3 regions of the Heyndrickxia sp. FSL W8-0496 genome follow, and region 3 is predicted to be linked to each of the others. Evidence: riboswitches for the same ligand, from Rfam matches in the RefSeq annotation. Region 3 holds a riboswitch; each other region holds the start of a gene.
What was found. A riboswitch is a leader RNA that binds a small molecule or an ion and turns the genes downstream of it on or off. The one in region 3 is predicted to bind thiamine pyrophosphate.
Positions count from the first base shown of each region.

Region 1: it holds a riboswitch for thiamine pyrophosphate, as region 3 does, so the genes downstream of both, thiT (energy-coupled thiamine transporter ThiT) here and thiW (energy coupling factor transporter S component ThiW) in region 3, are expected to answer to the same signal.
Region 2: it holds a riboswitch for thiamine pyrophosphate, as region 3 does, so the genes downstream of both, NST63_RS05505 (ABC transporter substrate-binding protein) here and thiW (energy coupling factor transporter S component ThiW) in region 3, are expected to answer to the same signal.

Region 1 is NZ_JBBOXX010000001.1:2,275,239-2,283,669, reverse strand. It holds gene NST63_RS11510 (zinc ribbon domain-containing protein) at 1-64, opposite strand, end outside; gene NST63_RS11505 (FAD-dependent oxidoreductase) at 265-1,797, opposite strand; gene NST63_RS11500 (hypothetical protein) at 1,952-2,146, shown strand; gene thiT (energy-coupled thiamine transporter ThiT) at 2,322-2,894, opposite strand; TPP riboswitch at 2,978-3,081, opposite strand; gene NST63_RS11490 (ABC-F family ATP-binding cassette domain-containing protein) at 3,241-4,860, shown strand; gene hpaB (4-hydroxyphenylacetate 3-monooxygenase, oxygenase component) at 5,061-6,488, shown strand; gene NST63_RS11480 (DUF421 domain-containing protein) at 6,504-7,370, opposite strand; gene NST63_RS11475 (DUF1657 domain-containing protein) at 7,389-7,592, opposite strand; gene NST63_RS11470 (DUF1657 domain-containing protein) at 7,668-7,874, opposite strand; gene pepF (oligoendopeptidase F) at 8,073-8,431, shown strand, end outside.
Region 2 is NZ_JBBOXX010000001.1:1,075,804-1,084,234, forward strand. It holds gene NST63_RS05465 (PTS sugar transporter subunit IIC) at 1-166, shown strand, start outside; gene NST63_RS05470 (hypothetical protein) at 178-414, shown strand; gene NST63_RS05475 (PTS lactose/cellobiose transporter subunit IIA) at 488-820, shown strand; gene NST63_RS05480 (6-phospho-beta-glucosidase) at 846-2,177, shown strand; gene NST63_RS05485 (TatD family hydrolase) at 2,319-3,095, opposite strand; gene NST63_RS05490 (ABC transporter ATP-binding protein) at 3,088-3,828, opposite strand; gene NST63_RS05495 (ABC transporter permease) at 3,821-4,594, opposite strand; gene NST63_RS05500 (thiamine-binding protein) at 4,594-4,884, opposite strand; gene NST63_RS05505 (ABC transporter substrate-binding protein) at 4,902-5,894, opposite strand; TPP riboswitch at 6,010-6,119, opposite strand; gene NST63_RS05510 (energy-coupling factor ABC transporter ATP-binding protein) at 6,176-7,012, opposite strand; gene NST63_RS05515 (energy-coupling factor ABC transporter ATP-binding protein) at 7,009-7,869, opposite strand; gene NST63_RS05520 (energy-coupling factor transporter transmembrane component T family protein) at 7,866-8,431, opposite strand, start outside.
Region 3 is NZ_JBBOXX010000001.1:2,718,672-2,727,102, forward strand. It holds gene NST63_RS13695 (RNHCP domain-containing protein) at 1-310, shown strand, start outside; gene queC (7-cyano-7-deazaguanine synthase QueC) at 380-1,054, opposite strand; gene NST63_RS13705 (hypothetical protein) at 1,345-2,193, shown strand; gene tenA (thiaminase II) at 2,295-3,002, opposite strand; gene thiE (thiamine phosphate synthase) at 3,025-3,639, opposite strand; gene thiM (hydroxyethylthiazole kinase) at 3,629-4,432, opposite strand; gene thiD (bifunctional hydroxymethylpyrimidine kinase/phosphomethylpyrimidine kinase) at 4,425-5,261, opposite strand; gene thiW (energy coupling factor transporter S component ThiW) at 5,230-5,751, opposite strand; TPP riboswitch at 5,926-6,032, opposite strand; TPP riboswitch at 6,107-6,209, opposite strand; gene NST63_RS13735 (DNA-3-methyladenine glycosylase family protein) at 6,724-7,368, shown strand; gene NST63_RS13740 (DUF1646 family protein) at 7,490-8,431, opposite strand, start outside.

The DNA.
Region 1 (8,431 bases), 440 kb from region 3:
TCATCGCTACATCCTTTTGACCAGCATTTTGACTTCCACACTTTATACATCCTTTTTCACTCATATAAAATTCCTTCTCTCATTTAGATTATTATTCATTAATATTTACGTATTTTCCTTAAAAAAGTTTCAATCTAATTAAATCTAGATTTGCTAGTCTTAAGAAACCAAATATATAGATCATACTTAGTACAAATCCCTATATTAAATAAAAATGCCTAATTTTCAAATGTAAAGAGCACCACCAATGTGATGCTCTTTCTATTATTCTAAATCAAATTTTTCTAAAGATGTCTCTGCCGGTCCTTCTATTACATCTCCAGCGATCGAGAACCTCGAACCATGACATGGACAATCCCAAGTACGATCTCCAGAATTCCATTCCACTTCGCAGCCTAGATGTGTACAGGTAGTATCAACTACATATATTTTTCCCTCTGAATCACGATAAGCTCCTGCTCGCTTCCCATTCACATTAACAACTGAGCCTTCATCCTTTTCTAAATCATCTATATCTCTAAGTGGGTATTCTAATTTTCCTTCTACTAAATGCTTAGCCACATCAAAATTCGTTGAAATAAATTCTTTTACACTTGGATCAGCATTAAATCGCGAAGGAGAGAATAATTCTTCAAATCGATTTTCCTTCTCCCTAATGATGTCTCTTATTAATAATGCGGAAACAGTACTATTGGTCATGCCCCATTTCCTAAAACCTGTTGCGACAAGTATTCTATCGTGATTGCTTGTAATTCGACCAATATATGGTACTTTGTCTAGAGTCGTTAAATCTTGAGCAGACCAACGAAATAAGAAATCCTTGATTCCAAAGGTCGTTTGTGCATATTCTTCAATAGCCTCGTAATGCTGAATGGTAGGAATCCCTTGGCCTGTCTTATGATTTTCACCGCCTACCAACAGAACATTCTCCCCCTGATAATTCATACGGCGAAAAGATCTTGTTGGCTGTTCAGCATTAATATACATACCAGGTGGAGGGTCTTTTTCTGTTTTCACAGCAATAAGATAAGATCTTTCAGCATACATTCTTGTTGGATAAAACCCGAGACCGTCGTAAAACGGAAAATGAGAGCATGCACATACATATTTACATTTTACCTTTGGTCCACCTCTCGTGATAACAATAGGATATTCTGCATAATCTACATCTGTAGCTGTTGTATGCTCGAATATTAGTCCTCCAGATTGCTGGATATACTCAATAAGCGGTTTTAAATATTTTATTGGATGAAATTGAGCCTGGCTTCTCATCACTAATGCAGCTTTCACGGAATAATCAATAGGCAATTGTTCAACCAATTCACCATTAATCCCTAATTCCTTATACGCTTGCTCCTCTGTTTTCAATTTTGGTACATATTCATCACTATTTGTAAAAATATAGGCATCTTCTTCACTAAAGTCACATTCAATTCCATGTTCTTTAATAGTTTCTTTAATAAATTGTATGGCTTCCGTACTCGCCTCATAATAAAGTCTTGCCTGTTCTTTTCCTAGATTTTGAATTAATTCATCATAGATTAAACCATGCTGTGCTGTGACTTTTGCAGTTGTATGACCTGTCGTTCCATTCAACAATTCTCCAGCTTCGATAATGGCTACCTTTAACCCTTCCTTTGTTAAAAGATAACCAGTGGTGATACCAGTAATACCGCCTCCTACAATTGCTACATCTACCTCGATATCCTCTAGCAACTCGGAATAACCAGGAATATCCATCCCCTGTTTCCATATTGGTTCAGGAAATTGTGGCATTTTCACTTCTTCGTTTGGCATCTAATCTTCCTCCAAATGCAATTATATACTTTCTATTTTTAACCAAAGGAAGAAATTTCATGTATTCTTTTTTATCGCCACGATTGAATTTTTACATATATTAAGTAAATAATACTCAAAGCTACTTACTAAACAGAAAGGTGAATTAAACTTAATGACTGAATCATATGAAGACAAAAGATTAACAGATGCACCAAAGCAGCCAAAAATAACGATAAATACAGCAATGAGTACTAATAACCAAAAAAAATATTATCCTGGTCATTCAGTGGCTGATCATAAACAATTAGAAGAGGCAAATACCAACATAGCTGGAGACGAAATAAAGCAACAGAATGAAAATTTATAAATGAGATATGTACACATATAAAAAAGACGCTTTGATTTTTGTGCTATCCAAAGCGTCCCTACGTATTTCATAGATTATTGTTATTGCAAGTAACAGCAAAAAATCAATTGGATAAATCCACCCCGATATACAATATAAGTAGAATTTTAGAAAATTGATTTTTGATTATGCTTAATTAAGCAAATCTTTTAACAAGTCTTGGGCTCATCGTAATGATGATACTCAAAATAATTGCACATAAAAGACCTGATAGAAGCATTGTTGTTCCATTAGCAATTAATGAATATATGAATGGCGATTGCCCTTCTGGTGCAAATTTTCCCCAAAAAATCATCCCAGCTAGGAAATGCCAAAAATAACGACCAATGCTGCCAATAAATGTTGCAACCACAACTAAGAAAATCGTCTTTCCTTTATTACCCTCATGGATATTCGCTTGAATGAATGACCTAAATAAACCTGCTACACCAATAAAAGAAAAGGCAATAAAAAATTCTATGAACCCTTGAACGGGAGTTAATATATCATCTGCTGCATCTCCCAAAACAATTTGAAGTAATCCCCATAACAATCCCCCGACAAAGCTTGCTTTCACACCCCATCGAAAAGCAAGAATGAAAATAGGAACCATTGCAAAGGAAACTGAAATCGCTGAGCTTAGTTTTATAGATGGTAATAAATCTAACACAAACGCAAAAGCAGCACATAATGAAATCTCGATCAAAGTTAGCAAACTAAATTTTTTCATAATAAAATCCCCCTCTATAGTGTTTTTAAAGAAACGCACCGCAAAAGGGGGAATAAACGATTGCATATTGTAAAAAAAGCAATCCCTTATTCAATCCACATCCCTACGCTAGTACTAACTAACAGGTTCAAAGGGTCAGAACAAATATGTTCACTCTCAGCAAAAAAATGCTCCCCTTGTGGTAACGTTCATTAAATTTTCATTAACATTGTACAATAATTTTAATTATTATGAAAGTCATTTTTTTAGAGAAGTAACTGAATCCCTTTATATAACTGACTTTTCCCTTTTTTAATCAACTCATGGTATAATTAATAAGATATTATTCTTTTGGAGGTATTTGTCTTTGATTACTGTAAATAATGTAGGCTTACGATTCGGTGAACGTAAACTTTTTGAAGATATTAATATTAAGTTCACACCTGGAAACTGTTACGGCCTTATTGGTGCAAATGGTGCTGGGAAATCAACATTTCTTAAAATATTATCTGGTGAGCTTGAGCCTCAAACTGGTGATGTGCATATAACACCAGGCGAAAGACTTGCTATCTTAAAGCAAAACCACTTTGAATTTGAAGAAGAAGAAGTTTTAAAAGTTGTTATTATGGGACATTCACGTCTATTCGAAGTCATGCAAGAAAAAGATGCAATTTACATGAAAGCTGATTTCAGTGACGAAGATGGAATGAGAGCTGCGGAGCTTGAAGGAGAATTTGCGGAATTAAATGGTTGGGAAGCTGAGTCAGAAGCAGCAATCCTTTTAAAAGGACTCGGTATAGATGAAGAGCTTCATTCAAAAAAAATGGCAGAGTTAACAGGTGCAGAAAAGGTAAAAGTATTACTTGCACAAGCTCTTTTTGGGAAGCCTGATATTTTACTTCTAGATGAGCCAACTAACCATCTAGACTTAAAAGCAATACAGTGGTTAGAAGAATTTCTAATCAACTTTGAAAATACAGTGATTGTAGTATCGCATGATCGTCATTTCTTAAATAAAGTCTGTACACATATAGCAGATCTTGATTTCAGTAAGATTCAATTATATGTTGGAAATTATGATTTTTGGTATGAATCTAGCCAATTAGCACAAAAAATGGCCCAAGAAGCGAACAAGAAAAAGGAAGAAAAAATTAAGGAATTACAAAGCTTCATTGCCAGATTTAGTGCAAACGCATCTAAATCGAAACAAGCCACTTCACGTAAAAAGCTTTTAGACAAAATTACCTTGGACGATATCAGGCCATCTTCAAGGAAATATCCATATGTACATTTTACACCGGATCGTGAAATTGGAAATGATCTTCTCCGTGTAGAAGAACTATCAAAGACCATCGATGGTGTTAAGGTACTCGATAATATTAGTTTTACAATGAATAAAGATGATAAAATCGCATTAGTAGGTCATAATGAATTAGCAAAATCTACTTTATTTAAGATTTTGGCTGGAGAAATGGAACCCGATAGCGGAACATATAAATGGGGTGTCACAACCTCTCAATCATACTTCCCTAAAGATAACACAAGTTATTTTGAAAATGGCGAATTGACTTTAGTAGATTGGTTACGTCAGTACTCCCCTAATGATCAAAGTGAAAGCTTCTTAAGAGGATTTTTAGGAAGAATGCTTTTCTCTGGTGAAGAAGTGATGAAAAAGGCCAATGTTCTATCGGGTGGTGAAAAAGTTCGCTGCATGCTTTCAAAAATGATGCTTAGTGGAGCCAATGTTTTATTACTAGATGAGCCAACAAACCATCTTGATTTGGAATCCATTACAGCAGTTAATAATGGTTTAATACGTTTTAAAGGTTCTATGATTTTTGCATCACATGACCATCAATTTATTCAAACCATTGCCAATCGAATCATTGAAATTACACCAAATGGCATTATTGATAAAGAAATGACCTATGATGAATATCTAGAAAATGACGAAATTCAACATCAATTAAAAATGTTATATGCATAAAAACGATAAAGAGGTTGTCTAAAAGATTGGGTCTGACATCACTATACGATATCTAATAAGAATTTTGTTCTAAAAGATAACGTATTTATGTGAGGTCGGCCCCTTAAATAGACAGTCTTTTTTATTTTATAAATTTCACTGGGTAGTCCCGTTTAAATTTGAGCATACAATTTATTATTCATAAAAGTGGGGTGGTAAAATTGTCTTTAAATGGAGATGATTTCATTAAAAGAATTGATGGTTTAAATAATGAGGTGTGGGTGGATGGAAAACGAATAACTGGAAAAATCTCGGCACACCCTGCTTTCAGTGGAGTATTAGCAATGAAAGCTAAATTATATGATTATCAAGTAGAACATAGTGAAGAATTTACATTTTTTTCAGAAAGAACGAATAGTAGAGTGAATTTTTCATACCAACAACCTAAAACAAAAGAAGATTTAAAGAAAAGATCGATTGCTACGCAAAAGTTGGCCAAATTAAATGTAGGTTTACTAGGTCGCTCCCCTGATTATATTAATACCGGAATAATGAGTCTTGGTGTCGCTGAAGAAATTTTTAAAGAAGAAAATCACCATTTCCATATGAATATACGCCAAATATATGAAGGTGCAATGGAAAATGATTTGACATTTACCCATACATTTATCAACCCTCAAGTCAACCGTTCAGACAATTATTTCGAGGAATCTGATAAAGTTATTGCCGCAAAAGTAATTCGAGAAACAAGTGAAGGCATAATCATTTCTGGAGCTAGATTATTAGCGACACAAGGTGGAATTACTGATGAGATCTTAGTTCTTCCTGCAGGGGGAAATTACTTTGAAGATCCATATAATTATGCATTTTCTATTCCATCGAACACACCCGGCTTAAAATTTATTTGTCGGGAATCATTCGTCTCCACTGAATCCATTTACGATGCACCTTTAAGTACAAAATTTGAGGAAATGGATTCTATTGTTGTATTTGATAATGTATTAGTTCCTTGGGAAAGAGTATTTCTTTATAAAAATTTTAATATCTCTTTACGAATGTTTTCCGAAACTAAATTTAATACTTTCCTTCTCTACCAAGCCATTTCCAGAATGATTGTAAAAACTGAGTTCCTGTTAGGAATAGCAGAGTCCATTGCAGAAACAATTAGTATTAAAGAATATCAACATGTTAAAGATAAGATTACAGAAATAATCTCAGCTCTTGAAATAATAAAAGCATTACAATTATCAGCCATGACACATGCTAAAGCTGATTCGAGGAATACAATGGTTCCAGATGATTATCCACTTAATGTTGCCATTTGCTATTACCCTAAAATATATCCCCGACTCGTAGAGATCCTTCAATTATTAGGTGGAAGCGGTTTAATCCTTCTCCCAACAAAAAAGCAATTTGACTCTTCTATTGGATCATATTTAGACGATTATCTTCAAGGAGCAAATTCAAATGCCATAGATCGTGTGCAACTTTTTCGACTGGCTTGGGATCTCTGTATGAGTTCATTCGGGTCAAGACAAACACATTTCGAGCGATTTTTTTTTGGAGATCCTATTCGTATCAGTATGGGTTTATACGATGGATATCCAAAAGAAAAATACATAAATATGGTTAAAGATTATTTATCTTAACATTTCCTGAGACATTTATTCTACTAAAAAAGGTTTGATCCTGTTGACCATATTTTCAATTCGCTTTGCATTCAGTTTATACATTTCTTGAGCAGGTTTTGATTCTGTTGCTAATGTAAATAATTCAAGATCTGCTTGACATTTTTTAAGAGTCGCTAATAAAAGTGCTCGTTCCTGGGAATTTGGCAATTGAATTTTATCGTCATAAATATCAACGGTTAATTTTCCGTATGAATCAATTTGACCAATAAAAACATTATCAAGGGCAACATTTAATTTTTCTAATTCCGCCTTTAACCAAGCTCGATTAAAAACCGTTTCCCCTAAAACCTCATCTAGTATCTGACCTTCTGATATAACTGTTTTTGCCTCCTTCTCAGGTGCCACCTGTAATTGGATATCTTTCGGAGTAATAGGTTGGTTTTCTTTTTTAAGAAGAACATTTAAGTCACCATTTGGTTCTAAGACAGCAAATTCAACATCTGCCAGATTAAATGCATTCTTTTTTCTTAAAAGCTCCGTTAAATCATCTACTGTATATTTTTCCTTAGTTAAAGTATCTTCTTGTATTTTTCCTTCCTTTATTATTACCTTCGGTGTACCATCAATAAAATCCCTGAATTTTTTGCTTTTTAACGAAAGAAATAAAATGCCTAAAGGAAGTAAGCTCCAGACTAACAGACTATATATACCATATAAAAAGTTTTTCTCGATACCTGTGGAAATCTCAGCAACAATACTTCCAATAGTTATTGCTATAATGTACTCAAAAAGTGTCAATTGAGTAATTTGCTTTCTTCCAAGAAATTTTGTTATGAAAAATAATACTATAAGTGCTGTGATAGACCTTAAAATGACCTCAAACCATGCCGGTACAGACATATTAACACTCCCCTCCTTTTAATTTTTATATTGTGGTTCTTCACGTTCGAGAATAACTAATCGTTTTTGTAAGTCATTTATAATTTCTTCGGTCTCCATCATACATTCATGAAATTCTTTTTGCGCTTTCTCATCAACAGCCTTTAATGCGAGCTGACTAAAATTGTTCTTTGCTCCATTTAAGCTTGCAATACATGATTTTACATCCGATGCAATCGTCATATCATCATTCCTTTTTTTAGGAAAAGGACTGCCGATTTGCAGGATGACAGTCCCTTTCTCATTTTATTAATTTCCTTACTGTTGTTTATATTGTGGTTCTTCTTGCTCAACTTCATTCATTCTTGGAGTTAACGTATCAATGATTGATTGTGTTTGCTGAGCACATGTTTGATATAGCTGTTTTGCCTGTTGATTGTCAGTTTGTAATGCGAAAGTTTCTAAATTCGCTTGTGCACTTTTTAATCCAGAAACAGTTTGTTTAATATTTGTAATTACAGTCATGTACATAACCCCTTTTTTGTTTAGGTATTGGGATGTTCATAATGAACAATGTTATTTTATGAACAAACATATTTTTTATAAATTGAAATATTATCCTTTTTAACTTCATATAAAAAATTGTATGAAAAATAAAAAGATTCATATATAATAGAATTAATTAGTGCATCGAAATATCTCGTCAAAAAGGAGAGTCACATTATGGAAAAAACACTGCAAAAACGCATTACACGCTCAGAAGTCCCTGTAGAACACACATGGAAGCTTGAAGATTTGTTTGAGACTGTTGATGAATGGAGCAATGAGCTTAAAGCCATACAAAATGATTTACCAACTGTTACACAATATCGAGGAAAATTAAGTGAAGGTGGAAAAACTTTATTAAATTGCTTAAAAGCAGAAGAAAAACTTCACTTAAGATTGATAAGAGTTGCAACCTATGCAAGTCTACGCTCATCTGAGGATGGAACAAATCCCTTAAATCAAGGAAATTCAGCAAGAATGGCTTCGATGCTAGCTAATATTAGTGCTGCCCTATCCTTTTTAGATACAGAGATCCT
Region 2 (8,431 bases), 1.6 Mb from region 3:
CATTGCTTTCCTTGGTACTGGTGGAAACTATGTGGCATTACTTGTTGGTATCATATGTTTAGCCGTATCCACCCTTGTATATCTACCGTTTGTTATTGCAGCAAATCGAGCATTGGAGAAGAGCAATAGCAGTAATGAACAATCCAATTCAGAAAAATTAGCGTAGGGAATGAGAAAATGAATCATTATGTCGTACAAATAATGGCCGGTCAAATTAAATTTGTTCAGGATTTTTTTAAAGATTATAAGGATGAAAAGATAAAAACATCTCTAAAATCTGTTGAAAGAATTAGAGCTGTACTGGATGTTGTATCAGATTTACCACAAGAGGAAATGATCAAGCATATTAAAAATACATTTAAACACTCACCTATTGGTTCGGCATTGCACTTTACTGTTCAAATAGTGGAATAAATCACTAATAAAGAGTAGGTGATGTGCTTAGGCCATCACCTAAATATATTAGCTTGATAAAGGGTGATCGTATATGGAAGGAATGGAGCTTGCTGCTTTTCATATTATAAGCAATGTGGGAACAGCGAAAAGTTTGGTTATGGAGGCCCTATATGCTGCACGAGAAGGGGAATATAAGGCAGCAGAAAATAAATTAATAGAATCTAGAAAGTTTTTAACCGAAGGACATCATTCCCATCAACAATTAATTCAAAAAGAAGCGTCAGGCACTCAGCTGCCGTTTTCCTTATTAATCATGCATGCTGAAGATCAGATGATGAGTGCGGAAATAATGAGTGATTTAGTTCAAGAAATGATTCGGATGTATCAAGAGATAAACACATTAAAGGGCACTTATTCAAAATGAAACGTTAAAAGTTGAGGAGGATACCATGAAAGACGGAATAAAAATTGTTACGATAGGCGGAGGTTCCAGTTATACCCCAGAACTAATTGAAGGATTTATTAATCGCTATCATGAGCTTCCCGTTAAAGAACTTTGGCTCGTAGATATTGAAGAAGGAAAAGAAAAATTAGAGATTATTGGCCAGCTAGCAAAGCGGATGATCGAAAAGGCAGGGGTACCCATAGAGGTCCATCTCACAATAGACCGAAGAGAAGCGTTATTGGATGCGGACTTTGTTACGACACAATTTAGAGTGGGCTCATTGGATGCTCGTGCGAAAGATGAGCGAATCCCTTTAAAATATCATGTGATCGGTCAAGAAACGAATGGGCCAGGTGGATTATTTAAAGGTTTGCGCACAATACCTGTTATTTTGGAAATTTGCAAGGACATAGAGGAATTATGCCCTAATGCTTGGCTAGTGAATTTTACTAATCCAGCAGGGATGGTGACTGAGGCAGTATTACGTTATAGCAATATTAAAAAAGTGGTTGGATTATGTAATGTTCCGATTGGAATGCGCATGGGAATTGCCAAAGCATTAAAGGTGGAACCTAATCGAGTCCATGTAGATTTTGCGGGTCTTAATCATATGGTATTCGGCTTGAATGTTTACTTAGATGGGGAAAGCATTCTTGATAAGGTCATTGAAAGCATGGCAGATCCAAAGAATGAAATGACTATGAAAAATATTGCCGGACTTACTTGGGAACCTGACTTTATACGAGGTCTTGGTGTAATTCCATGTGGCTATCACCGATATTATTATAAAACGAGTGAAATGCTAGCTGAAGAGCTTGAATCAGCAGAAAAACAAGGAACACGCGCAGAGGTCGTTCAAAAGCTAGAGAAAGAGTTATTTGAATTATATAAGAGTCCGGATTTGAACATAAAGCCACCTCAATTAGAAAAACGTGGGGGTGCCTATTATAGTGATGCTGCCTGCAGTCTAATCAACTCGATATATAATGATAAACGTGACATTCAGCCAGTTAATACGAGAAATAATGGTGCAATCGCTAGTATTCCCAATGACTCAGCAGTAGAAGTCAATTGTATTATTACAAAGGATGGCCCTAAACCGATCTCCGTAGGAGATTTACCTGTAGCGGTAAGGGGATTAGTCCAACAAATAAAATCATTTGAACGAGTAGCGGCAGAAGCAGCAGTAACAGGTAATTATGAGACGGCATTATTGGCAATGACAATTAATCCACTCGTACCATCTGATACAGTGGCAAAACAAATTTTGGATGAAATGCTGGAAGCGCATAAAGAGCACCTACCGCAATTTTTACATGAAAAGCAGCCTTCTTAAACAAGGCTGCTTTCTGGGGATTCGCGGATATATCTGGATTTTCGCGGATAAATACAAATAATCGCGGATAAATCGAGTAATTCGCAGATATATTATAAAACCCGCAGATAAATCGAATAATTCGCCGTTATCCTCCATCTCCTATAAGGAGTAGAACCGTTTCGTGTTTTCATACAAAACAAGATAAACTTCTTCAACGTCCATCTGTTTTAATTCTGCGATTTTCCGAATCGATTCATGAATCATTTTTGGATGAGTGATTTGTTCCTTGAACGGTCCTTCAAATGGCCATGGTCCATCTGTTTCTACCATTAGTTGTGACAATGGATACTGTTTTGCTAGCTGCTGAATTTCTCCTTCATAAAGAATATCGGGTGTGATCGAAATAAAGTAACCATTGCTTATCATCCGTTCAGTTGTTTTTTGATCACCTTTGAACCAATGAAAATGGGCTTTATTATATGAATATTTTTCGAGTAATTCGCAAACGAGTGGCGCATCATCATAGACAGCATGTAGAACAATAGGTTTATCCAAAGCAACGGCTTGCTGAATAAATAACTGCAATATTTCAAGATACGGTTCAAGTGGAATATTCTTTTGCTCTTGTCTTAAATAATATGGCAAGCCAACTTCACCAACAGCAATCATTTCATTGAAATGTTTATCAATGAAATGTTGGAGATCAGCAATTTCACTATCCTTTGGTATAGCCTGCTCGGGATGAAAACCGAAGGCGGGTTTTATCCTCCCATCCCATTGTGCCAATGTTAAATTTTTATGAGCAGAAGATAAATGCTGTGAAACAGAAATAAGTGATTCTACTCCATACTTTTCCAGTTCCTTTACTATCCGCATACCATCTGTATCCTCATACATATCCAAGTGGATATGGGCATCTATGATTGGCTTATTCATGAGAACCCCTCAATTCCTGATAGATCATTTTTTTCCATTGTAAAAATTCCTCTGTTAATAGCAAATCTTCTAGTCTAGGACGCTTAAAAGGGACAATGAATTCCTTCTGCACCGTAGCTGGTTTGCTGGAAAGAACAATAATTCGGTCAGATAGAAAGATTGCCTCTTCAATACTGTGTGTGACAAATAGTATGGAGCGTTTATACTCAGACCAAATCGATAGCAGCCATTTTTGCATTTCGAGTCGGGTAAATTCATCTAAAGCGGAAAATGGCTCGTCTAAACAGATGATGGATTGAGGACTAAGCATACTGCGAATAAAGGAAACACGTTGTTTCATCCCTCCTGATAATTCATGCGGATAGACATGTTCGTATCCTTTTAAGCCTGCACGTTCAATCATTTCTAATGCTTTTTCTTTATTGATTTTTCCTGCTATTTCTTGCCCTAGTAAAACATTTTGCAAAATTGTTCTCCACGGTAAGAGGGAAGGGGTTTGAGGGGTATAGCTGATGACCCCACGTTTCCCATTCACCTGTTGGCCTTCTATTAAAATAGAACCAGAATCAGGTAAGCTAATGCCCCCGATCATTTGGAAAAGAGTACTTTTGCCACTTCCAGATGGTCCTAAAATAGAAACAAATTCGCCTTCATTGATTGAAAAAGAAAGATCTTTTATTATTTGAAGATCACCAAATGATTTTGCTAGATTTTGTATGTCTAATTTACTCATGATGGTTTCCCTCTTCCTTTGGCTGCCATTTAACCACTTTTTTTTCGATAAGAACGATGAAGGCAAAAAATAGTAGTGCGAGAAAGATAATAATGAAAATTGCTACAAACACACGATCCGTACGAAACGAAGATGAAGCCAAGGTCATGTAAACACCAATTCCTTTATTAGCTCCAAGCCACTCAGAAATAACAGCACCCATGACACTATAGGTTGCAGAAATCTTCAATCCTGAAAAAATGGATGGCAGTGCATGTGGCCACTCTACTTTCCAGAATAATTGCCTCTTTGATGCACCTGCCATTTGCATGTAATGCTTTAACTCCTGACTTGTTTGCCTAAAGCCATCTAGCGCAGCAACCGCTATTGGGAAAAAGCAAACAAGTGTAATAACAATGATTTTGGGTAGCATCCCAAAGCCAAACCAAATGACTAGTAAAGGTGCTAAGACGATGATCGGAATATTTTGCGAAATAATTAATAACGGATAAAAAGCCTCTTTAAAAAATGAAACAAGATGCAAGCCAATGGCAATAAGAATGCCAACACTGCTACCGATAATAAAACCTAAAATGGCTAATTGAATGGTTGATAGTAAATGATGAGAATACCCATCCCAACCAGTTACCCCTTCATGTAAAATTTGTGTTGGAGATGGAAGAAGCCATTCTGGTATAGCAAATATTTTTGTAATTGATTCCCAGATGATGAATAAAAGGATGATGACCAAAATTGGCCGCCATCCTTTCTGAAGTAACGCCTTCATTAGCGATATTTCTCCGTTAATTGATCCATTGAAGCCCCATTTGGTTGATAAAGAACCTTAATTTGTGAAATGACATTTGGACTGCCAAGCTCGATCATTCGTTGATTCATTTTTTCAACGATCGCAAATAGCTCAGTCAAATCTCCTTCCATTGTCGTCTCCAATGGATTTACTTGATATTTCACTCCTGAACGGTCAATAATTGAAATCGCTTCGTCTACGTAAGGTATCACATTTTCACCGTTTTTTGTCTTTGGGATTATTTGAATACTTAATAATGCATTTGCCATTCTTAATCACTCCTCTATTATTTTGGTAAATATTGATTTGTAAATGCTTTCTTGCTATCTAGTTTTTTATCTAATAGATGATTGTCATACATCCAGCTAGCATAGTTTTCCCAAATCTCTTGTTTTTGCTCGCCCCAACGCGCGGCATCATCTTGATATTTTGGTGATAACCATTTTTGACTAGCTTTCACAAGTTTTGAATCTAAATCAGGAACGGCTTTTATTAATAGATCTGCTGCATCGTCTGGATGATCAATGGCATATGTATATCCTTTGGAAGTCGCAGCAAGAAAATGTTTAATCGTTTCTGGATCTTTTTCTATCATTTTCTCATTCGTCGTTAATACAGGTGTATAGTAATCTAGTTTGTTAGAGTAATCGGTTAAATAGACCATATTGATTTTCTCGCCGCGAAGTTCCGCTTCGACCCCAGTCCATCCATAATATATCCAGGCAAAATCAATATCTCTTTTTACAGCGGTAAAAAAGTCCGTTTCACCCATATTAATGATCTTCGTTTTTTCTACATCTGCATGCTCTTTTTTCATTAAAGAATCAAGGACTGCTTTTTCAACGGGTGCACCCCAGCCACCATATGTTTTATTTTCGAAATCCTTTGGTGAAGTAATATTTTTTTCCTTTGGAGAAGCAAAACCAGATGTATTATGTTGAATGATGGCAGCAATTGAAACAATCGGTACACCTTGTATTCGTGCTTCTGTAATACTTTCTTGTGCACTTATTCCGAATTGTGCCTTTCCAGCAGCAACAAGCTGATCAGCACCAGCTTCTCCAGGCTGAATAATATCAACATCTAAGCCTTCATCCTTAAAATATCCTTTTTCCTTTGCCACATATAATCCTGTATGATTGGTATTTGGTGTCCAATCTAAAACTACAGTCACATGCTTTAATCCTTTTTTCTTACTGTTTGCTGAATCATTGTTATTACTGCAAGCTGTTGTTAATAAAAGCAATGAGCTAACAATAATCATTAACCACTTTTTCAATTGAGTTCCTCCTTGTTAGATTGTACTAAGCTGTAAAGGATGGTAGCTGAGAGACTAGTCTTTCAAATAAAAAGCCCTAGGTTTTTAACCTAGGGCACATATAAACATACAAAATAAATATATTCAATATGTTCCCTCCGCTGGTCTCAACCAGATCAGGTTCAAAGAGTCAGTATCTTACGGATACAATCTCAACCAGCAACACTGGTCCCCCTACAACTTAAATAGTAGATATTCAATTTTCAATCTTTCAACGTTACTATGCCATACCTTTTTATTTTTTACAAGTGAAAAAGCGATTCAATAGAAATATTATTGTATCGTGCCTTACACTGTGCGATAAGTTCATCTTCATTTAAGAATGTTTCAGTAAAGCCAAGCTGTTTACCTAATTGGGTAATATAGGGTTGTTCTAGATAAGCTATATTTAGTATTTCTTCGTTGGAAAAAACGGTTCGTGTATCGCCGTCTAAAAGGATTTTTCCTTGGTTAAAAATAATTGTCCGTTCAAATACTTCTGCTACAAAATCCATGTCATGCAAAATGCATAAGACAAGTTTTCCCTCATGAATTAGATGTCGTATAATTCTTTTAAGCTTTTCCTTTCCATCATGATCCTGTCCCATAGTCGGTTCATCAAAAATTATGATATCTGTTCGCATTGCAAGGACAGAGGCAATCGTTACCAATTTTCGTTGTGAAAGGCTCAAGTCATAAGGATTTCGTTCTGCATGTTCATTGAGTCCAACCATTTCAAGTGCTTCTGTTGCATTTTGTTTTGCTTCTTTAACTGATTGTCCTATATTTAATGGCCCAAACATCACTTCATCCATTACTCGATTTTTAAAAATTTGATCATTAGGATTTTGAAAGACTAACCCAATTGTTTTTGCTAATTTTGCAGCAGTCTGCTCTTTCGTATTGATGCCATTAATTAAAATTTCACCTGAACTTGGAGTCAATAATCCTTTTAATAATTTTACAAGAGTGGTTTTCCCTGCTCCATTTTGACCTATCAGAGCTGTGCTTTGATTTGAAATCTCGAGATTTATCCCATGAAAAATAGGAGATTCAAGTGAATAGGAGAAATGAAGATCTTTAATAATTATTCGCATCATTTTTTTTCACCCCGTTCACTATGGATATGACCGATTGTTAAGATCTCATTTAATGTCACAGGAAGTAAACTATCCTCTTTATTAAAAATATTTAAAGCCCGAGCAATTTTTGTGAAAATAGGAGGAGAAACCCCGTAATCCAATATATCTTTTTTGGAAAATATCTTTTTCGGGGTGTCAAAATCAATGAGCTTTCCCTCGTGTAATAGGAGGATTTTGTCCGAATACTGAGCGAGCTTCTCCATCTTATGTTCAGCCATAATGACTGTCATTCCTTCTTTAGTTAAGCTTTCAACTACCTTAAAGACTTCATCCGAACCTTGGGGATCCAGCTGGGAAGTTGGTTCATCTAATATTAATATATCTGGTCGCATTGCGAGTACACTTGCAATCGCTACACGCTGCATTTGACCTCCGGAAAGGCTGAAGGGATTTTTTTCTTTTATATGTTCAATATCTAATAATTTTAAGCTCGCCTCAATGCGAGTCTTCATTTCTTCGCGCTCTATTCCCATGTTTTCCAGCCCGAAGGCGATTTCATCAATTACCGTAAATTTTGAACCAGTAATTTGAGAAAATGGATTTTCAAAAACGAGTCCAACCTTCAATGAAAGATCACAGATTTCAGTATTCATGACTTCTAAATCATCAATGAAAACCTGTCCACCATAGGCCCCTTTAAAAAAGTGTGGGACGAGTCCTGTTAGCGCATAGCAAAGGGTGGATTTTCCGGAAGAATTTTTTCCAACGATCCCTATGAATTCCCCTTGCTTGATTTCGAATGAAATGTCATTAAGTGCAAGCTTCTCTGAGTGAGGATATCGATATTTCAAGTCGTTTACACGTATTTTATTCATATGGTTAACCTCCCAACAATGATTAGGATAAAGGCCAAAAATAAGGTGAATTTCAAGCTTTTACTATAGGGGTATTTCCTCGCTTTTTTAAAATGAGTTTTTTTCCCTTTTGCATTAAATCCACGGACTTCAAGGGCAATTGCACGCTCCTTTGTATCATTAAGTGAATTAAGAACGACAGGACCAATTAAAGGAAAAAAGGACTTTAAACGAACCAATATATGTCCTTCTGTTTCCATCCCCCGAGATCTTTGTGCATCGATGATCTTCCCCATTGTCGCACGCATTTGAGGAATAATTTGTAAGACAGACAAGAATACATAACCGATCTTCCGCGACATGCCTTTTTTTACTAAAGAATCAATTAATTCATCTGGCTCTGTAGTTAAAATGAGTAATCCAAAGGCGCAGAGCATATTAAATATTCGCAGGACCAAAAGACATGCATAGGAGATTCCTTCCTTGTAAATAGTAAATCCTCCAATTTCAACGAAAGGTGTAGAACGGTTGGGGTGAAATAAACTTTGCACGATAATGATCGAAAGAATTAATAAGAAACTGA
Region 3 (8,431 bases):
GAGTAGAAAAACTGAAAATACAGGATTTCAATGTAAGAAATGCAGGATGGTAATTAAACCATTAACAAATGGAAGTTATCGTAATCATTGCCCATATTGTTTATATTCTTTGCATCTAGATCAGCAGCCAGGTGATCGGGAAAGTAGTTGTCGAGGTTTAATGGCTCCAGTAGGTCTAGATTATTCTAATAAAAAAGGATATCAAATTATCCATAAGTGTATAAAATGTGGCAAGGTTGGTAAAAACAAAGTGGCTATTAATACAGAACAAGAGGACCAACTAATTCACTTTTTGAAAGCAATACAATAGAATTTATGTTCAAAAGTATTCAAGAGCACAAGAAACAATCTTGTTAGAAGTTTCTTGTGCTTTCTTTAATTATCTTACTTTTATTTTTATATAATCATCATATCCCCTTTTTCGTAGTTTACAAGCGGGACATTCTCCACACCCTTCTGCAATTATTCCATTATAGCAAGTTAATGTTTTTGTACGGACAAAATCTAATGCACCAAGTTCATCCGCTAACTTCCATGTTTCTGCTTTGTTTATCCACATTAGAGGTGTATGGATAATAAACTGTTTATCCATGGCTAGATTTAAGGTCACATTTAAAGATTTGATAAATATATCCTTACAATCAGGATAACCACTGAAATCTGTTTCACAGACACCTGTTATAATGTGTTTTGCACCTACCTGACTGGCTACAACACCAGCGAAGGATAAAAATAATAAATTTCGACCCGGTACAAATGTAGATGGAAGCTCCCCCTCTTCCCCATCCGTTACATCAATGTCAACTCTTGTTAAAGCATTCGGAGCTAGTTGATTTAATAGTTGCATATCTATAATATGGTGTACAATTCCTAACTCCTGGGTGATATTTATTGCACAATCTATTTCCGTTTTATGTCGTTGATTATAATCGAAAGTCACTGCAATTACTTCTTCAAAACGTTTCAATGCCCAAAATAGACATGTTGTACTATCTTGGCCACCACTAAACACAACAATTGCTTTCTCTTTTTTCAATTTAACTACTCCCTTTATAAAATTGATTTCGCAATAATATACTGGTTTAGTTGCCTCTTTAGATACAGCGATGTTTTGTTTACCCTTTTAGAGAAAAAAACAGTACTAATTAATGTACTGTTCATTAGTTTTTTTAAGAGGGTAGCTAGAACCTCTACCGCCTCCACGGATTTTACTAAACTTGTATGAATTGATTAACTTAATTCTAGCATTTTTCATACTAAAGCAAAAGAGACTATAACCTTTCCATTGGTAAACTATGTTAATATAAATTTATAGTAGAGTTGAGTACTTTAGGAGGGATTCCCTTGAAAATAATTGACACGATACCTTTTTTTATGAATAATTATCACCCTTCAATTCGTTTCTTAAGAAGCTACTACAATGAATATCCTGACATTTTCCAAGAATATTTAGCCTATCATTGTAAGGATACCGATGAACGACATTCTCAATCAATAAAAAAATACCCTCAGTTTTTTTCAAGAATTAACCAAGTTCACCAAAACATAAAACCTATTATCAAAGAAATCAATGAAAAGTATTCCAATATGTATCAACTTACTTTTCCAATTGAAGTAAACTTAATAGTTGGGGGGTTTGGATCAAATGCATATACACACAGACAAATTATTCCTAACATATCCTTTGCATTAGAAAGATTATCCCCTTCACCAGATCATTTAAGAACAATTGTTGCACACGAATTTGGTCATGTTGCACATAATATCCTTTCAGACATGTCAGGAATGGAATGGTCAAAGTTAAATTGGAATAATCCACTTATATGGCTTCACCAAGAAGGAGCAGCTATTCATTTTTCCCGTAAAACCGCAAAAAACTTGGATCCTTCCATGTATTTCTCATTTAACGATGAGGGGAATGATTGGTTAACATATGCAAAAGCACATAAACATGAAATTAAAATGGCTTTTGCACATGACTATGCTATCCATTCACCCGAACAAATATTTCGAGAATGGTTTTCTATTAATGGTGGGCGTACCTTTGGTTATAACAGACTGGGGTATTTTATTTCGGATATGTTTTTTCAACATCAAATCAATCAGTTTGGAGAGAAAAATGCAATAATAGCTTGGACTCACACTGACATTGAAGGTCAAACAGAAAAGTGGCTTTTAGAAAATGTTATGTAAGCAATTCAGCTTTAAAAAATAGTAATGGGACAGCTTTATAAACTGTCCCAGAACTAGTAAAAATGAGATTTTCCAATTAAATTGTTAAAAACCTTCAAAACTTATACCATATTCTGCACCTGCAACGGCCATTCTTCTTGATTTAGAAGCATTTCCCAAAATAAAAATTCAAAACGAGAGGTCGTTTGAAAATGATTTTCTAAAATTGTTAATTCTCTTTCGGGTTTTTCAAAGGTTAATTCATCCATGAGTTGAATTAACCACTTTGCTAGGGCTCCAAATTCATCAGATGAATAAGCCTTAATCCAATTTTTATAAGGATTTGTTTCCAATTCATTATGGTAATTACTATATAATTTCTTTCCAATCTCCCAATAGTCCCATGCACAAGGAAGAAGGCATGAAACCAATTCTGCTAAAGTACCGTTATGGGCCACATTTAACATATAATTGGTATACGCTAAATTAATTGGAGTTGGTTCTGATTGTTCCAACTCTTCCTCACTTATCCCAAATGATTTAGCATATGAACGGTGAACATCCATTTCAAAATGAAGAGTTTCATGCAGTAAGACAGAAAATTGTTTCATAATCTCAATACTAGTTGCCTTTTGTGCCCCTATAGCAAAAAGCTTGGAATACTCAATTAAATAAACATAATCCTGTTTCAGATAGAAAGAAAATAATTCTTTTTCGAGTGTCCCTCGACCAATTCCTTGCACAAATGAATGGTGAAAATTTTGGTGCCAAATAGGTTCAACCTTTTTATAAAGTCTGTCTGTAAATCGTTCTGTTTGAATTCTTTCCATTTTTCCCCCTCTTTTCATATGATTATTTGAAACTATTCCGTAACATTTGTGCAGCAGATTTTGGATCATCCGCTTTCATAATCGCCGAAACTACGGAAATACCAGATACTCCTACATTTGATAACTGATGAACATTTTCTAATGATATCCCTCCAATCGCAACTGCAGGAATATGAATAGCTTGAACAATCTTTCTTAAAGTCGCAAAAGACATAGTGATCGCATCAGGTTTTGTAGTTGTCGGAAAAACAGTACCAACACCGATATAATCAGCCCCTTCCTTTTGTGCAACCAATGCTTGTTCCTCAGTTTGAACAGAAACACCGACAATCATTGAGTTGGGTATTATTTTTTTCACTTCCACTAAGGGGAGATCTTTTTGTCCAATATGTATTCCTTCTGCATTGACTGCCAATGCGATGTCCACACGATCGTTAATGATTAATGGAACATCAAATTTTGCTAGAAGTTGTTTAAGTTTTATTGCCTTTTCAAAAAAGATTTTTCCTTCTGAGTGTTTTTCTCGAAGTTGCACAGCAGTGACTCCACCTAGCACCGCTTTTTCAACAATAGGAAGCAATTCCTCTTCGGACGTTTGTTCATCTGTAACAAGATACAGTTGATAATCAATATTCATGTATTCTCACCTCAAGATTAAATGTTTCAGCATTCATCAGATCAATTTCGTCTATAAGTTTTGCTTTAAATGTTCCTAGACCTTCATTCAGTTTCAGATGTTGTTTTGCCCTTTGACCCGCTATTGACATGACAGACATTCCAACCATCGTAGCATTTAAAGGGTCTTCACTTACTGCAGCAAAACTTGCAATGATGGAACCTGACATACAGCCAGTACCTGTTATTTTTGTTAATATTTCATCACCATTTTGCAGGATGAATGTTCGTTTTCCATCTGAAATGACATCTTCCTTGCCACTTATCCCAATTGAACACTTATATTTTTCCGCTGCACGATTCGCTATTTCTATCGGAGAAACTGAAACTTCACCTGCATCTACTCCTTTCGTTTGACTACTTCCACCAATTAACGCATGAAGCTCACTTACATTCCCACGTATGATATCCATTTTGACCTGATCTAATAGAATCTGTGATTTACTTGTTCGAAAAGAAGTTGCACCTACACCAACAGGATCAAATATTACAGGTATCCCTTTACGATTTGCAGCACGGCCAGCACGAATCATAGATTCAAAAACCTGCTCATGAATGGTTCCAAAGTTTATCACTAGTGCATCTGCTAACTGGATCATCTCTTCCATCTCATTCGTTTCTGTTGCCATTACAGGTGATCCCCCAATTGCAAGTGTCACATTGGCACAATCATTGATGGTTACTGTATTCGTAATATGATGAATAAGTGGCTTCGACTCTTTTACTCTATTAAATAATTCTTTGATATTATTCACTATAACTCCCCCTTATTTTCCTCTCTTTTTCTACTAATCCAGCTTTCTCATAAATATCAAAAAAATGATGGGTAGGACCATGACCAGATCCAATATTAATGCTATATTGAATTGCTTTTGTAATATAGGATTTACCTGCTTTAACAGCCTCCTGCAAAGAGTATCCTTTTGCTATATACGCTGTAATTGCGGAGGATAAAGTACAGCCGGTCCCATGAACATTCTTCGTATGAATTCGTTTCCCTTTTAACCATGTGAATTGCATGCCATCGAAAAATAAATCATTCGGATCTCCTTCAAGATGTCCTCCTTTTAGGAGGACAGATTTTGCCCCAAGCTCTTTTAAATTTCTACATGCTTGATACATATCCTCAATATTTTCAATCTTAGTATTAGTTAAACATTCCGCTTCTGGAATATTAGGAGTTACAAGTGTTACCACTGGAAGCAATTTTTCCTTTAAGGATTGTATGGCATCCGTCAATAAAAGATGATGTCCTCCCTTTGAAACCATTACAGGGTCTAGAATTATCTGTTTTGGTTTATACTTGTTGAGTTCTTCAGCCACATTTTTTACAATTTCCGCTGATCCAAGCATGCCAATTTTCACAGCATCCACCGGTAAATCCTCAAATATTGCTGCAATTTGATCACGAATGATCGAAATATCCAGCATCTGAACCGATCGTACCTCAACAGTATTTTGCGCTGTAACAGCTGTAATAACAGACATTCCATACACACCTAATGCAGAGAATGCTTTCAAATCGGCTTGTACTCCTGCTCCTCCACCTGAATCAGAGCCTGCGATTGTAAGAGCTGTTTTCATAGATGATTCCCCCTATTATTTTGTTTTTGAATAATATTTTGATAAAAACCATGCCAATAATTGCACCGCCTAAGGAACTGATTATGAAAGACGGTACAAACCCGAATAAGGCAACTTTATTCCCTAAAAGCAGAGTTGCAATCGGATAGGCAGCGAGCGCACCAAGAATCCCTGTTCCAGTTACCTCTCCAATAAATGCCCATATAAGCTTTTTGGTTTTTAAAAATAGAAAGCTTGCTAAAAAAGCACCAATCATACTCCCTGGGAAAGCAAAAATAGAACCAGTTCCATTCATATTTCGAAGTAATGAAACGATGAATGACTGTGCTACGGAATAAACCGGACCAAGCAATACAGCAGTCAAAACATTAGCCATATGTTGTACAGGAAAAATTTTCGCAAACCCTACTGGAATAAACACGATATTACTTGTTAGTGTAGTAATCGCAATAATTATTGAAGTCAATGTTAGTTTTCTAGTTTTAGACATTGAATCACCCCCCTTTCCCTTAAGAACTTTCGAAATTTGTTTAATTTCGATAAGAGCTGGCAAATCAAGAACGTTGTAATTTTGAAAACGAAGATAAATTCTTTTTTCTCCACAACAGAAAAACCACTTTCCTAAAAAGAAAGCGGTTATATCCCATAAAAAGACAACCTAAAAAATAGGTTTGGACCGCTTCCCTACGCCGGCATCACCCGGATCAGGTTTAAAGGGTATCAATCTTCTTTGATCTCTCTCAGCCAAACTCGGCTCCCCTAGCAGAATCTATATTTTATTGTTATAAGGCATAAAAAAACCGCCCTAGATATAAGGACGGACTGATTTTCACGGTTCATCGCACCGAAAAATACAGCCACTTCCTTACGCCAGCATCAACTGGATCAAGTTCAAAGGGTCCAGAACCTCTGTCTCAGTCTTCTTAAAAGACTCCCCTAGTGATCAATTTCATTTAATTAAACCCATCTTAGCATATTCTGGATAAAAATCAATCATTTTCATTAGAAAGTTAAAATAATAGACTATACATCCATGACTAATGTATCAATCTTTTTACGTATTTTCATTTTCTCTGTTTTACTCTTCATTCAAACCTTCTATCTCATTCATTGTCATGAATATTAGCTTTTTCAACAGTAATGAAATAATTTTTTCCTTCCATAATTTTTTAATTCTATTATAGAGTGCACAGCAGTCCTTCTGTATCCTCAATCACTTTGTTTACATTTAGAACGAATGCCTTGCCCCATTAGAGGTATGTGTAAATGAGTATAAAAAATGCCTCTTATTCTTTTTTTAGTTGTAACCAAACTCCTTTCCACCCCTATTGATAATAAATTTAGCTTAAATTACATCTAAAAATATTTTTATATGATTTAAAAATAACTGAATAATGTTAATATTATTCTAAAATGATGAAGTTCATATCTAGTTAATCAAAAATTTAGGGAAGTGATTCGATTGAACCAAATAATATTACAAAAATTAGGAACTGCCGATCCTATCTTACAACAACTAATGAAACTTATTGGTCCGCTCAATATAAAAATAAGTGATGATCCCTATCAAGCATTATTACGATCAATAGTCGGACAGCAATTATCTGCAAAGGTTGCTTCCGTTTTAAATGAGCGGCTAAAAAAATTGACGAATTCCAATCTCTCACCGGAGACTATTTTAGCATTATCAGATGAGCAGTTAAGAGAGATAGGTATATCCTACCGAAAGATTTCGTATATACGAGATTTATCCGAAAAAATTACTAAAAAGGAGCTACTATTTGAACAATTTTCATACATGGGGAATGAAACGGTAATACAACAATTAACACAAGTCAAAGGAATTGGTCGTTGGACAGCGGAAATGTTTCTCATCTTCTCACTAGGTAGACTCGATGTATTATCCCTACTAGATATTGGTCTCCAACGTGGTGTCAAATGGCTTTATTCAGTTTCAAAAGAATCAGATGGTAAAAAACTTTTAGAAGAAAAAGGAAAAGCATGGGCACCTTATCAATCGATTGCCTCGCTATACTTATGGGAGGTGGTTAACCAAGAATATGTCGTTTCCTATCCTTCATTTGAGGAATACTTGAGATCTAATTAAATCTACGATTTATTTATAATTATTTTCAATGGATCTCACTTTTTACTGATTATAAAAAAGGGTTGTCTGATGAAAAGATATTGCTACCAGACAACCCTATTTCTATTTTCAGTTAAACATTTTAGAACAAAATATCAGTTATCAAAATTATAACAAAGTAAAGAACCATTGCTGCTAAACCAATTGGAAAAGCAAATCGTGCATATTCTCCACTTGTAATTTTCAGTTTACCAGCAGCTATAATGTTGGGTATATTTCCAGGAATAAGCATCCCCCCACTAATGAGGAGACCCATTAAGATATCTTTGATCGTAGTATCATTCATCGCAGGACTTATTTCCGCAGCAGCTAGTGTCGCATTATCTAAAACAGCAGAGAGCATATTAATCCAATACATAATTAAAGGACTTAAATCAAGTAAGTACGCTTCAATAAATGGTTCAAAACCAGCACCAAGAAATGTTAAAGCCATTACAAATAAATAAATCTTTAAACTGCGAATAATAATCTCCGCATAGGACTCAGTCTGTGTGCCTGTATCTGCTTTTGCGCTACCCGTTTCATTCTCTTTAGATCCTGCTAGTTCACTTGCAGCAGCTATTTCAGATTTCCAGGCAGGTTCATTTAATCTACCACCCGGTTTCACTGCAAAAGCGGCGATAATTCCAAAAACAATCACTGCTGGAATAACAGAAGTTCCAACTAATTTAAGTAGATAAAAGAAATCTTCATCCAATTTACTTACAACAATTGTAGAAAGTGGTTCACCAATCGGAGTTAACACTGCCCCCATACCGATTGCAAAACATGCTAACACAACGAGACGAATCTCGGATTTTCGGTCCAGTCGTAATACACTAATGACCGCAACTAGGATGATAGCAGCTACAATGGCTGTAATAATACTTGATACAATTCCAAGAACGATGACAAAAAGGGCAATAAATAAGCGATATGGCATTACTGAGCTAATCCACAGGATTCCTTTCTCAATCGGTCGTTGGAACCAGCGAAAAACTAATCCGGCTATGAGTACTGCAAGAGTAATATTAATCGGATGGAT